3 regions of the Paracoccus sp. SSJ genome follow, and region 2 is predicted to be linked to each of the others. Evidence: riboswitches for the same ligand, from Rfam matches in the RefSeq annotation. Region 2 holds a riboswitch; each other region holds the start of a gene.
The links. Region 2 has a riboswitch for cobalamin ahead of QPR87_RS01120 (TonB-dependent receptor). Riboswitches for the same ligand answer to the same signal wherever they lie in the genome.

Region 1: it holds a riboswitch for cobalamin, as region 2 does, so the genes downstream of both, QPR87_RS14595 (TonB-dependent receptor plug domain-containing protein) here and QPR87_RS01120 (TonB-dependent receptor) in region 2, are expected to answer to the same signal.
Region 3: it holds a riboswitch for cobalamin, as region 2 does, so the genes downstream of both, QPR87_RS12085 (ribonucleoside triphosphate reductase) here and QPR87_RS01120 (TonB-dependent receptor) in region 2, are expected to answer to the same signal.

The regions. Positions count from the first base shown of each region.
Region 1 covers NZ_JASSPE010000013.1:3,729-7,839, forward strand. Annotated here, with positions in the region: gene QPR87_RS14590 (ABC transporter substrate-binding protein) at 1-41, opposite strand, end outside; gene QPR87_RS14595 (TonB-dependent receptor plug domain-containing protein) at 35-1,942, opposite strand; cobalamin riboswitch at 2,078-2,292, opposite strand; gene QPR87_RS14600 (SLC13 family permease) at 2,439-4,111, shown strand, end outside.
Region 2 covers NZ_JASSPE010000001.1:233,702-237,812, forward strand. Annotated here, with positions in the region: gene ftsH (ATP-dependent zinc metalloprotease FtsH) at 1-1,024, opposite strand, end outside; gene QPR87_RS01115 (hypothetical protein) at 1,167-1,682, opposite strand; cobalamin riboswitch at 1,832-2,027, shown strand; gene QPR87_RS01120 (TonB-dependent receptor) at 2,137-4,111, shown strand, end outside.
Region 3 covers NZ_JASSPE010000009.1:120,322-124,432, reverse strand. Annotated here, with positions in the region: gene QPR87_RS12085 (ribonucleoside triphosphate reductase) at 1-1,715, opposite strand, end outside; cobalamin riboswitch at 1,916-2,128, opposite strand; gene QPR87_RS12080 (TonB-dependent receptor) at 2,375-4,111, opposite strand, start outside.

The sequences.
Region 1 (4,111 bases), on a different contig from region 2:
CCGGCCAGAAGGCAGGCGGCAAGGCAAAGCCGTCCTACCATTGCGCCGTCAGGCCGGCATAGAAGGTGCGGCCCTGGCCGTAATAGCCCCAGGCCTCGGAATAATCCCGGTCGAACAGGTTCACCACGCGGCCGGTCAGGCGCAGGTTTTCGGTCAGGTCGTATTGCGCGGCCAGGTTCACCGTCACGAAATCGGGCAGTTCGGTGGTGGGCGGGGTCCAGCTTCTGAACCATTCCTCGTCGTAATTGCCCGCGACATAGCGCAGATCGGCCGTGGCCGAGCCGCGACCCCCGGCAAAATCGCCCGTGGCGCGCAGCCCAAGCTGGTGGCGCGGCTGGCGCGGGATGGGATCGTCGTCTTCCGTGCGGGCGTCGGTATAGGTATAGGTCGCGCCCAGCCGCAGCCAATCGGTGGCTTCATAGTGCAGATCGGCCTCGAACCCCTTGCGCGTGCTGGTGCCGGCGATGTTTTGCGAGGTGGTGCCGGCCCCGACGATCATGTCCTCGACCTTGCTGGTGAACAGGGTCGCCCCCAGCGCAGCCCGTCCCGCTGCGAAACTCCAGTCGGCGCCGATTTCATAGCTGCGGCTGGTTTCCGGCGTCAGGTCCGGGTTGCCGCTATAGCTGCCCGGCGCATAGCCATAAAGCTCGAACATGGTGGGATTGACGATGGCCTTGCCGGCGGCCGCGCGCAGGCGCAGGTCGCGATCGGGCAATTGCCATGCGCCAGCGATGTTCCAGGTGGTCGCGTTGCGGAAATCGTCGTTGAAATCGCGCCGCAGGCCGGCCTGGATGCCGATCCCGTTGTCGAACTGGCCCTGATATTCCAGCGCGAGCGATCTGGTGTCGCGCTCATACCGGCCGCCCGGTGCATAGGAGCTCTCATAGATCTCGCGCTTCTTCTGCACCGCGAAATTGAGCTTTTGCGCGGAATTGCGGGCATTGCCGCCGTCCAGCGCCCATGTGCCGGTATACCTGAAATCCCGCAGCCGCGAGGCGTCGTCGTAATCCGGCACGCTGTCGTTGAAATGGTCCGTGGCCTGGTTGGAGCCCGAGACGGCGAAGCGGTTCAGCAGCCTGCCCCCCAGCGCCTCGGCCTCGATCCAGAGCGAGCCATAGGTTTCGTTGCGGTCGGCGGTGTGCGGTGTGTCGATCACATGGTCGTCGGGGGAATCCACCGGGTCGATCGCCCGGTCGTAGCCGTATTCCTGCCAGGTCCGGCGCAGGGTGAAGCCGGCGGTCACGGCCTCGGCGATGTCGTAGGAGCCACCGAGGGTCAGCGTCTCGCGGTTGTTGAACTCGGTATCGCCGCCGGGCGTGCGCGAGGCGTCCTCGCCATCGGTGCGGCGTGTCGCCGCCGAGAAGCTGATCTGGCCGCGCTCGCCCATGGCGCGGAGATGGGCGCTGGCGGCGCGGGTGCCCAGCCCGCCGATCTCGATCCCGCCGCCATAGCTCAGCCCCGGGACAGAGGCGCGGCGGGTGGTGATCGCGATCACCCCGGCGGCGGCATTGGCGCCGTAGATGGTCGATTGCGGGCCGCGCAGCACCTCGATGCGCTCGACATCCTCGGTCAGAAGACCGCTGAAGACATAGTCTCCGTTGCCGGGAGAGTTGGCCTCGACCCCGTCGATCAGCACCAGCACATGATTGGCTTCGCCCCCGCGGATGCGGACCTTGGTCAGGGTCTCGCCGGTCGAGGTCACGGCAAGCCCGGGCAGGTCGCGCAGCGCGTCCTGGACGGTGACGAAGCCGCGCTGCCGCAAATCCTCGGCGGTCAGGATGCTGTAGGCCCGGCCATAGGCGCTTTCGGCGACGGGCGACAGCCCGCCCGACAGGACCACCGGGTCAAGCATGACGGGGGCCTGGCCTTCCTGCCCCGTTGCGGCGGCGGGCAGGAGCAGGGCGGTGGCGGCCAGCAGGGAAGCCGGGGTTCTGAACAACATTCCAAAGCCTTTCCAGCGCGGGATCCGGCCCGCGATTTGCAGAACTGTCCTGCGGAAAGGCCAAGGGCAGCCCGGCCGCGGGATGGCGACTGTCACCTCTGCGGAAGGCCGCTTTCCAGACGCGCCCCGCGCCGGAAATGGGTGATCGCTGCGGCAGGTCTCCTGGCTGGCGGATCATCGCTTGGGCCGGCCTTCCCGGGGATCTTCCCAGTGGCGCCTTCGGCCTTCGCTCACCGCCTACAGTTGCGGGGGCAGCCCCGGCCTTGCCCGTCCGCATCGCGGCGATGGGCGCGCCGGTGTTCCCTTTTCATCCGGCAGATCGCGCCGGAACCGTAGCGGCCCCGCATTGCCGCAGCGGGGCGCCGGCTGTCAAGCGCCATCCTTGGCACCGGACGCGACATTCTGTCCGGCGGGGGCCGGCGGGCGGCGGAACCTGCCCCGCGGCCGCCGCATTGGGTCCAGGCATCCGTGCGCGAAAGGGAGGGCGGACAAACCGATGGCCATGCCGCAGATCCTGGCCGTGCTGATCCTTTGCGCGATGATGGCGATGTTCGTCTGGGGGCGGCTGCGCTACGACGTGGTGGCGATGATCGCGCTGCTCGCCTCGCTGGTGGCGGGCACGGTCAAGCCGGACGAGGCGTTTCGCGGCTTCAGCGACGATATCGTCATCATCGTCGGCAGTGCGCTGGTGGTCAGCGCCGGCATCTCGCGCTCGGGCGTGATCGAGGCGGTGATGCGCCGCGTGCTCCTGCGGTTGCGCAGGCTGCGCTGGCAGCTTCTGGTGCTGGTCGGCTCGGTCACCTTCCTGTCGGCGCTGGTCAAGAACATCGGCGCGCTGGCCATGCTGATGCCGGCGGCGCTGAAGATGGCGCGGCGTTCGAGGCATTCGCCCTCGGTCTATCTGATGCCGATGGCCTTCGGCTCGCTCTTGGGCGGGCTGATCACGCTGGTCGGCACCTCGCCCAACATCATCGTCTCGCGGGTGCGCGAGCAGATGACGGGCGAGCCCTTCACCATGTTCGACTATGCCCCGGTCGGCATCGGCCTGTCGCTGGTCGGGCTGGTCTTCCTGCAATTCGCCCATCGCCTGCTGCCCAGGGACCGCCGCGCCACCGCGTCGTTGAGCGAGGCGGTGAACATCAGCGACTATCACACCGAGGCCACCGTGCCCGAGGGCGCCGGCATCGTCGGCATGACGGTGGGCGATTATCTGGGCGCCGTCGACGGCGAGGTGGCCGTCACCGGCCTCATCCGGGGCGGCGCGCGCCGTGCCGTGACGCTGCCCGACACGGTGATCGAGACGGGCGACACGCTGCTTTTACGCGGCGAGCCGAATGCGCTGGAGCGCGCGGTGACCAAGCTGGGAATGGAGCTGACCCGGCAGGATGCGGCGGCCGAAGAGGGACTGCCCGCCGACAAGATCGGCGTCATCGAGGCGGTGATCGCGCCCGCCTCGCTGCTGGTGGGGCAAAGCGTGGGGCGGATCGCGCTGTTCGACCAGCACGGCGTGAACCTGATCGCCATCTCGCGTGCCGGCCATCGCATGACGCAGCGGCTCAGCCAGACGGTACTGGCGGCGGGCGACGTGCTGCTGGTGCAGGGGCCGATCGAGCTTTTGCCCGAGCGGATGCGGGTGCTGGGCCTCTTGCCGCTGGCCGAGCGCGACATCCGGCTGGGCGGGGTGCGCAAGCAATTGCTGCCGGTGCTGATCCTGGCGGTGGCCATGGCGGCGACGGCGGCGGGGCTGGTGCCGGTCGCCATCGCCTTTTTCGCCGCCGCCGTGCTGATGATCCTGACCGGCGCGATCAGTGCCGAAGAGGCTTATGAGGCCATCGAATGGCCTATCCTGATCATGCTGGGCGCGCTGATCCCGGTCAGCGAGGCGCTGCAAAAGACCGGCGTGACCGACCTGTTGGGTGCCTGGCTGTCGCAGGCGGCGATGGGCCTGCCGGTCTGGGGGGCGCTGACGCTGATCCTGGTCGCGGCCATGGCGGTCACGCCGTTCCTGAACAATGCCGCGACGGTGCTGGTCATGGCGCCGATCGCGGCGACTTTCGCCAGCCAGCTCGGCTATCGGCCCGATGCCTTCCTGATGGCGGTGGCGGTCGGTGCCGGCTGCGATTTCCTGACCCCCATCGGGCACCAGTGCAACACGCTGGTCATGGGGCC
Region 2 (4,111 bases):
TTTTCATATGCACGCGCAGGATGTCGATGCGGCCCTTTTTGTCGGGCTTGTCCACCAGCACCTGCCGGTCGAAGCGGCCGGCACGCAGCAGCGCGGGGTCCAGGATCTCGGGCCGGTTGGTCGCGGCCAACAGCACGACGCCCGACGAGTGGTCGAAGCCGTCCAGCTCGGACAGCAACTGGTTCAGCGTCTGCTCGCGCTCGTCGTTGCCGCCGGTGAACTGGCCCGAGTTGCGGGCGCGGCCAAGCGCATCGAGTTCGTCGATGAAGATGATGGCCGGCGCGCTCTTGCGGGCCTGCTCGAACAGGTCGCGCACCCGGGCGGCGCCGACGCCGACGAACAGCTCGACGAATTCCGAGCCCGAGATCGACAGGAAGGTCACCCCCGCCTCGCCCGCCACGGCCCGCGCCAGCAGAGTCTTGCCGGTGCCGGGCGGGCCGACCAGCAGCACCCCCTTGGGGATGCGCGCGCCAAGGCGGCCATAGCCCTCGGGGTCGCGCAGGAAGGCGATGATCTCTTCGAGTTCGGCCTTGGCCTCGTCCACGCCGGCCACGTCGGCAAAGGTCACGCCGGTTTCCTTTTCCATATAGACCTTGGCCCGGCTCTTGCCGACCTGCATGAAGCCGCCCAGGCCCTGACGCTCGGCAAACTTGCGGAACACGAACATCCACAGCGCCAGGAACAGCACCACCGGCACCACCCAGGACAGCAGCGTGCCGAGCCAGGTGTTCTGCGGCACACCGCTGATCTCGACCCCGGCCTGGTCGATGCGCTCCAGGATCGCCGGATCGACCAGCGTGGTGACGAACTGGTTGCGGCCATCGACCGGGGTGCTGAAGCTGCCGGTGATCCGGTCGCCGCCCACCGCCACGGACGAGATGCGGCCCTGTTGCAGATAGGTTTCGAACTGGCTGTAGCTGATCGGCGCGATGTCGCGCGCGCCGGACACCAGGTCCTGGATCAGGATCACGGCCAGGAAGGCCAGGATCCAATACCAGATGTGGAACTCGGTCCTCTTCTCCATGACATCTCCGTGGCGGCGACCCGCAAGGGCGCCTGGCCGATGGGCGCGCGCGCCGTCGATGTTGCCCGACCGCGCGGCGCCGATCAACTCCGCCCGGAGCGGACGCCGCGTCCGGCAAGCGGCGACCGGGGATCGGAGCCGTTCAGCCGCAGCTGCCGCGCCGCCATTCATGGCGGTTCAGGTCGCGGCAAAAGCCCGCGGCCGCCATCGTGTCCTGGATGGTGAACAGGGGCGCGATCACGGTCGCAGGTCCGCTTTTGCAGGACAGTGCGGCCAGGAACGCCTCGCCGCGCAGGATGGTGACGCCGGCTTCCAGCGGCATGTCCTCGTCCAGCCGGTCGACGCTGTGCCATGCCTCGTAGACATGGCCGTCGTTGCGAAAGGCCACGCTTTCCCAGATCGCCCTGCCGACGCCGCTCCAGGGGGTGGCGGTTCCGGCCGCGAACGTCTCGCGCAGGGTCAGCTTGGGCCGGCCCTTGGGGCCGAAAGCATAGGTGAAGGCCCCCTCGCCCTGAAAATCCCCCGGTTCGATGCAGACCTCGAGATGCCTGCCATCGCCGATGTCGCAGGAAATCAGCGTCTCGGTCCTGCAATCGGCCAGCGCGACGCTTGCCGCAAGGATCAGCACCAGGACAAGCAGGCAGGGAAATGGGCGCATGGTGGTCTCCGCTCATCGCCGGCCCATCTTGCTCTGGACGCTGTCGCCGGCAAGCCTGAATCGGCCCGGCCGGAGAGGTGATCGGGCAACGCCGGCCCTCCGTCGTCGAGACCGGCCCGCCAACGGAGTTGACGCGCCGGAATCGCGTCACTACACGGTCGGGTGACGGTTTCCGATTTCGGAATGAAAAGGGAACGCAGTGCGGACCAGCCGGTCCCATGCTGCGGCTGCCCCCGCAACTGTAGGCGGATAGCCTTTGCCAACGGCCACTGGGTGCGACCCCGGGAAGGCGGCGACAGGCGACGACCCGCGAGCCAGGAGACCTGCCGTCAGCCGTTGTCACGCGTGAACACATCGGGCGGGGTGCCCCGGTGGGTAGCCATCCGTCCGCTGTCAGCGGATAACAGGATGTCGCGTTTGCGGTGACGGTGAAATTGTCGCTGGAGCCACATTCGTGCGCGATCATATCCATTCCCCGTCCGCGCGTCGCGACGCGCAGGACAGCCTGTCCCGCCATGCCATCCGCCGCAGCCGCGGCACGGCGCTTCTATCGGTCTTGCTGGCCGTGGCGGCCCTGCCCGCCTCTGCGCAGCAGGCCGCAACCCGGAACGCCGGCGAGGTAATGCTGGACCCGATCACCGTCAAGGGCCTGTCCCTTGGCTCGGGTCTGGATCTTCGGGCGCATTCGAACGCCGGCAGCCGCCTGGGGCTGAGCGTGTTGCAGACGCCGGCCAGCGTGCAGGTGATCGAGGCCGAAACAATCCGCCAGCGCGGCCAGCGCGACGTCAACCAGGCCATCGTCCAGAACGGGACCGGCATCAGCTTTCACGGATCCCCCGGCAATGGCGGCACCTCGCTCAGCATGCGCGGTTTCAACGGGCACGGGTCGGTGACGCGGCTTTACGACGGCACGCGGCTTTATCCCGCGTCGGGCACCATCTCCTTTCCCTTCGACAGCTGGAGCGTGGAGCGCATCGAGGTCCTGAACGGTCCCTCCTCGGTGCTGTATGGCGAAGGCGCCGTCGGCGGCGCGATCAATATCGTCCCGAAACGGCCCCTGACCGACCGCAGCCGGAACGAGATCCGCGCGACGCTTGGCACGGATGGCCAGCGCGGGCTGGCCTTGGGCAGCGCCGGGCCGATCAACGAGGTCCTGGCCTACAGCATCGATGTCAGCGGCACCGCGTCGGACGGCTGGCTGGATCGCAACGACACGTCCAGCCGCGCGCTGTCGGCAGCGCTGCGCTGGCAGGCGACCGAGGACCTGGCGCTGACCCTGTCGCATGACCATGGCGACAACCGGCCCGGCACCTATTTCGGAACGCCGCTTGTCGATGGCCGGATCGACGAGCGCGTGCGCCGCCGGAACTTCAACGTCGAGGACGCCCTGGTCCGCTACAAGGACAGCTATACGCAGTTGCGGGCCGAATGGACGCCGGCCGACAACGTGACGATCCGCAGCAACAGCTATTACCTGGCCAGCGACCGCAATTGGCGCAATGTCGAGGATTACCTCTATCGACCGGATACGGGCGATGTGCTGCGCCAGTTCTACATCGCGATCAACCACGATCTGGAGCAGGTCGGCAACCGCACCGACGCCACCATCAGCACCACGCCCGGCGGAATGGAAAACACCACGACGATCGGCTTCGACGTGAACCGGATCACGTTCAGGAATACCAACAATTCGCCTTATCCGGGCGAGTCGGTGGTGGATTTCCCGAACCCGCGACCCGGCCTCTTCGGCCCGCATCAGATGGCGACGACGGCTGACCTGACTACCGATCAATATGCGCTGTTTCTCGACAACCGGCTGAAGATCAACGAGCAATGGTCGGTCGTCGGCGGGCTGCGCCATGACAATCTGCGCGTCACCCGCGTCGAGCCCGCCTTCACCCGCAGCTTCGATTCCGTCAGCTGGCGCCTGGGCGCGGTCTACAGCCCGCTGCCGGACGTGGCGATCTATGCCCAGTATTCCCGCGCGGCCGAGCCGATCGGCAATGTCCTGTCGCTATCCCAGTCGCAGGCGGATCTGAAGCTGGCCAAGGCGCGCCAGCAGGAAATCGGGGTGAAATTCGCCTTTCTGGACGGACGCGGCGATGCCACGCTGTCGGCCTATCGGATCGTCAAGAACGACCTGCTGGCCCGCGATCCCGACGATCCGGCGATCACCCGGCAGATCGGCCAGCAAAGCTCGAAGGGGATCGAGGCGGCGGTCGGGTTCGACGTCGCCCCGAACCTGCGCATCGACGTGAACGGCGCGCTGCTGTCTCCGCGCTATGACGATTATGTCCAGTCCGGCGGCGACTATTCCGGCAATCGCCCGCCCAATGCACCGCGCCGCGTCGCCAATATCTGGGGCTCCTGGGCCTTTGCCGAGGACTGGACGGTGCGGGCCGGTGCCCATTACGTGGGCGAGGTGTTCA
Region 3 (4,111 bases), on a different contig from region 2:
ATAAGCTCTTCGTCGCAGCGCGGGCAGAACGCGTGTTCGCCCGCGATATGGCCATGCCTGGGGCAGACCGAGAATGTCGGCGTGACGGTGATGTAGGGCAGGCCGAAGTTCTCCAGTGCCCGGCGCACCAGCTTGCGGCAGGCCTCGGCCGAGGACAGCTGCGTGCCCATGTAGAGATGCAAGACCGTGCCGCCGGTGTATTTGCGCTGCAGCGCCTCTTGCCGTTCCAGCGCCTCGAACGGGTCGTCGGTAAAGCCGACCGGAAGCTGGCTCGAGTTTGTGTAGTAAGGCTCGTGTTCGGTGCCGGCCTGGAGAATGCCGGGGAAACGCTTGCGGTCCTCCTTGGCGAAGCGATAGGTGGTGCCCTCTGCCGGCGTCGCCTCCAAGTTATAGAGATGTCCGGTCTGTTCCTGGAAGGCGGTGATGCGCGCCCGCAGATGGTCGAGCAGCCGCAGCGCGAAGCCATGGCCCCAGCTCGTGGTGATGTCATGTGCATCGTCGGTGAAGTTGCGGATCATCTCGTTGATGCCGTTCACGCCCAGGGTCGAAAAATGGTTGCGCAGCGTGCCCAGGTAGCGCCGGCTATAGGGAAACAGCCCGTCGTCCATCAGCCGCTGGATCACCCGGCGCTTGATCTCCAGGCTGTCGCGGCCCAGGTCGAGCAATTCGTCCAGGCGACGCCGGAGCCCGGCCTCGTTGCCCTTGTGCAGATGGCCCAGCCGCGCGCAGTTGACGGTGACGACGCCCAGCGAGCCGGTCTGCTCGGCGCTGCCGAACAGGCCGTTGCCGCGTTTCAGCAGCTCGGTCAGGTCCAGTTGCAGCCGGCAGCACATGGACCGCACCATGTTCGGCTTGAGGTCCGAGTTCAGGAAGTTCTGGAAATAGGGCAGGCCGTATTTCGCCGTCATCGCGAACAGCAGCTTGGCGTTCTCGCTGTCCCAGGGAAAGTCCGGCGTGATGTTGTAGGTCGGGATCGGAAAGGTGAAGACCCGGCCCTTTTCGTCGCCGCGCGTCATCACCTCGATATAGGCGCGGTTGATCATGTCCATCTCGGCCTGCAAGGCGCCATAGGTGAAATTCATTGGCTGACCGCCGATCACGGGCACCTGGTCGCGCAGATCCTCGGGGCAGACCCAGTCGAAGGTCAGGTTGGTGAACGGGGTCTGCGTGCCCCAGCGCGAGGGGACGTTGAGGTTGAAGATCAGCTCCTGCATGGCCTGCCGCACCTCGGCATAGCCCAAGCCATCCTTGCGGATGAAGGGGGCCATATAGGTGTCGAAGGAACTGAAGGCCTGCGCGCCGGCCCATTCGTTTTGCAGCGTTCCCAGGAAGTTCACGATCTGGCCGATGGCGCTGGACAGGCGTTTCGGCGGCCCGGCCTCGACCTTGCCGGGGACGCCGTTGAAGCCCTCGGTCAGCAAGGTGCGCAGCGACCAGCCGGCGCAATAGCCGGCCAGCATGTCGAGGTCGTGGATATGCAGGTCGCCCCGGCGGTGCGCCTCGCCCATGGCAAGCGGATAGACATGCGACAGCCAGTAGTTGGCCACCACCTTGCCCGAGACGTTCAGGATCAGCCCGCCGAGCGAATAGTCCTGGTTGGCGTTGGCATTCACCCGCCAATCGGCACGGTTCAAGTATTCGTTGACCGACGAGGCGACATCGACGGCGACATCCCTTGCCGGCGCGGCGGGCGGGGGCGTAAGCGGCGCCGGCATCAACGCGCCCTCCCTTGCCTGCGGCTTGCTGCCGCCCTTGCGGTGCTGCGGACGGCGACGCCGGCCTCGGCAGGTCTGGTGGTGAAGAATGGCCGCATCTGTTCCCCGTGCTGCTGTGGGCGGGGCAGGCCAGGACGCATGGAGCCCTGCGGCGACAAGGCCGCATTGCCAGGCGCACCGCCGGGACACCCCGCCCGTGGTTCATCGTCATCGTCACGGCAGGTCTCCTGGCTCGCAGGTCGCGGCCCTTGCCGGCCTTCCCAATGCCGTGCGGCACCAGTGGCGTGATCCGGCGCAGGCTCGCTGCTTACAGTTGCGGGGGCAGCGCCGGCCTTGCTCCGAAAGGCGCACCGGCTTCCCTCTTCGCTTTCGGGCCGGATCGACCCGAAAGAACCGTGATGCCTACATATAGGGATTAAGGCGCCGTATCCGTCAAGATGTTGTATTGACCTGCGACACTTTGTCCAAGAGAGGAAGTCAGACCGCTCACAACAACGGGTGCAGCGGACCTGAAGCAGGCCGATACGGTTTTGTACATGCAAATTTTCTGCTCGTGGTAGAGCGTCGTACAATTCGGAACCGGCCAGTCCAGGCCCGATGGATCAGCAGGCTCTTAGAGAAGATGAATGCCCCGATCCTTGTCGGGGCATTCGTTCGCATCAGAAGGTCATCTTCAGGCCGATACCCAGCTCGCGTGGCTCGACCACGGTGGCCTCGAAGCCGCCGATCGAGCGGCTGGCCCGCAGATAGGTCACCGAGCGGTCGTCGAACAGGTTGTTGACATAGGCGAAGGCCTGCAGGTTCTCGCGCGGTTGCCAAGTCAGCCGGGCATTGGCCACGGTATAGGAATCGACCCAGGTGTCGCGGTCCTCGTTGTCGTCGGAATAATAGCCGTCGGTATGGCGCAGCTGGCCGCTGAGCCGCCATTCCGGGGTGATGTCCCAATCGGCCGCCAGCGAAAGCGTATAGTCCGGGGACCGGCCGAAGCGATGGCCCTGGTAATCCGCCGCCGCGCTGGTGAAGCGGCTGATCTCGGTATGCAACAGGCCCAGCCCCGCCTTGACCCGCAGATTGTCGCGCAGCAGATAGTCCATCCCCAGTTCCAGGCCATAGGACTTGGCGCGCTCGGCATTGACGGTGATCGAACTGCCGATGTTCTCGGGCAGGCTGGTCACGACATAGCGCTGCGCATCATGGAGCTGGGTGTAGAACAGGTTGCCGGTCAGTTCCAGCCGGTCGTCCAGCAACCGGGTGCGGCCGAAGATCTCGTAGTTCCACGAGGTCTCGGCATCGAAGGGCACGTATTCCCCGCTGGTCAGGTTCAGCGTCACCCCGCCCGGGTTGTAGCCCTTGCTGATCATGGCGCCGATGCGGGTCGACTCGTCCAGGTCATAGGCCAGCGCGATCCTGGGCAGCCAGGCGTCGAAGCTTTCGTCGTAATCCAGCACGTTCGGGGTAAAGCTCGACACGCCGCGCCGGGTGATGTCGTCGCGCTGATAGCGCAGCCCGCCGGTCAGGCTCCAGCGGTCGGCAAGGCGCCAGGTGGTTTCGGCGAATATCCCCAGGCTGTCCTTGCGGTCGTCATAGGTGGTGGTGCCGCGGTAATCCAGAAGCTCGTCCGAATCGGTGCGCGAGACGAACAGTCCCGCTACGCCGCTGATCCGGTCCTCGGGCGTCCCGAAGGTTACGCGCGTCTCGTTCGAGGTCACGTCCTGATCCAGGATCGCTGTGCCCGCGCTGACCGGCTCGGTCGAGCGTTTGACCCAGATGTCGGAATATTGCAGCTGGTTGAACAACGTCCAGCCATTGCCGAATTCATAGCTGACATCAAGGATGGTGGTGTTCGTGCGCAGCCGCCAGCTGGGATTCGAGGCGGTGGCGCTTTCCAGATCCTCATAGGGCTCGGTCGCGGCTTCCCAGTTCGGCCGGTTGGTCAGGCTGTGCGAGAAGGTCAGCTTGCCCTCGAGCCCCGGGATCTCCTGCGGCTGCCACAGCAGCTTGGCGCGGATGGTGCGGGATTCATGGTCCTGGTCGGTCGAGCCCACCGCGAAGTCGGGGTTGGTATAGTCGATGTAATTGTCGCGCGCCCAGTAGTCGACGGCGATGCGCCCGGCCAGATCCTCGGACAAGGGCCCCGAGGCCATCAGGCTGGCGCGGCGGCGGCTGTGGCTGCCATATTCCAGCTGCGCGGCGCCCTCGGGCTGGAAAGTCGGATCCTTGGTCTTGACGATGATCGCCCCGGCGATCGAGTTCGCGCCCTGGGTCGCGGTCTGCGGGCCGCGAAAGACCTCGATCGACTCGACGTCCCAAAGCGCCTGGCTGCCCCAGACGATCTCGTTGTAGCCCAGATAATGCCCGTCCAGATTGAAGGCCAGCCGCGGGGCCGTGCCGCCGAA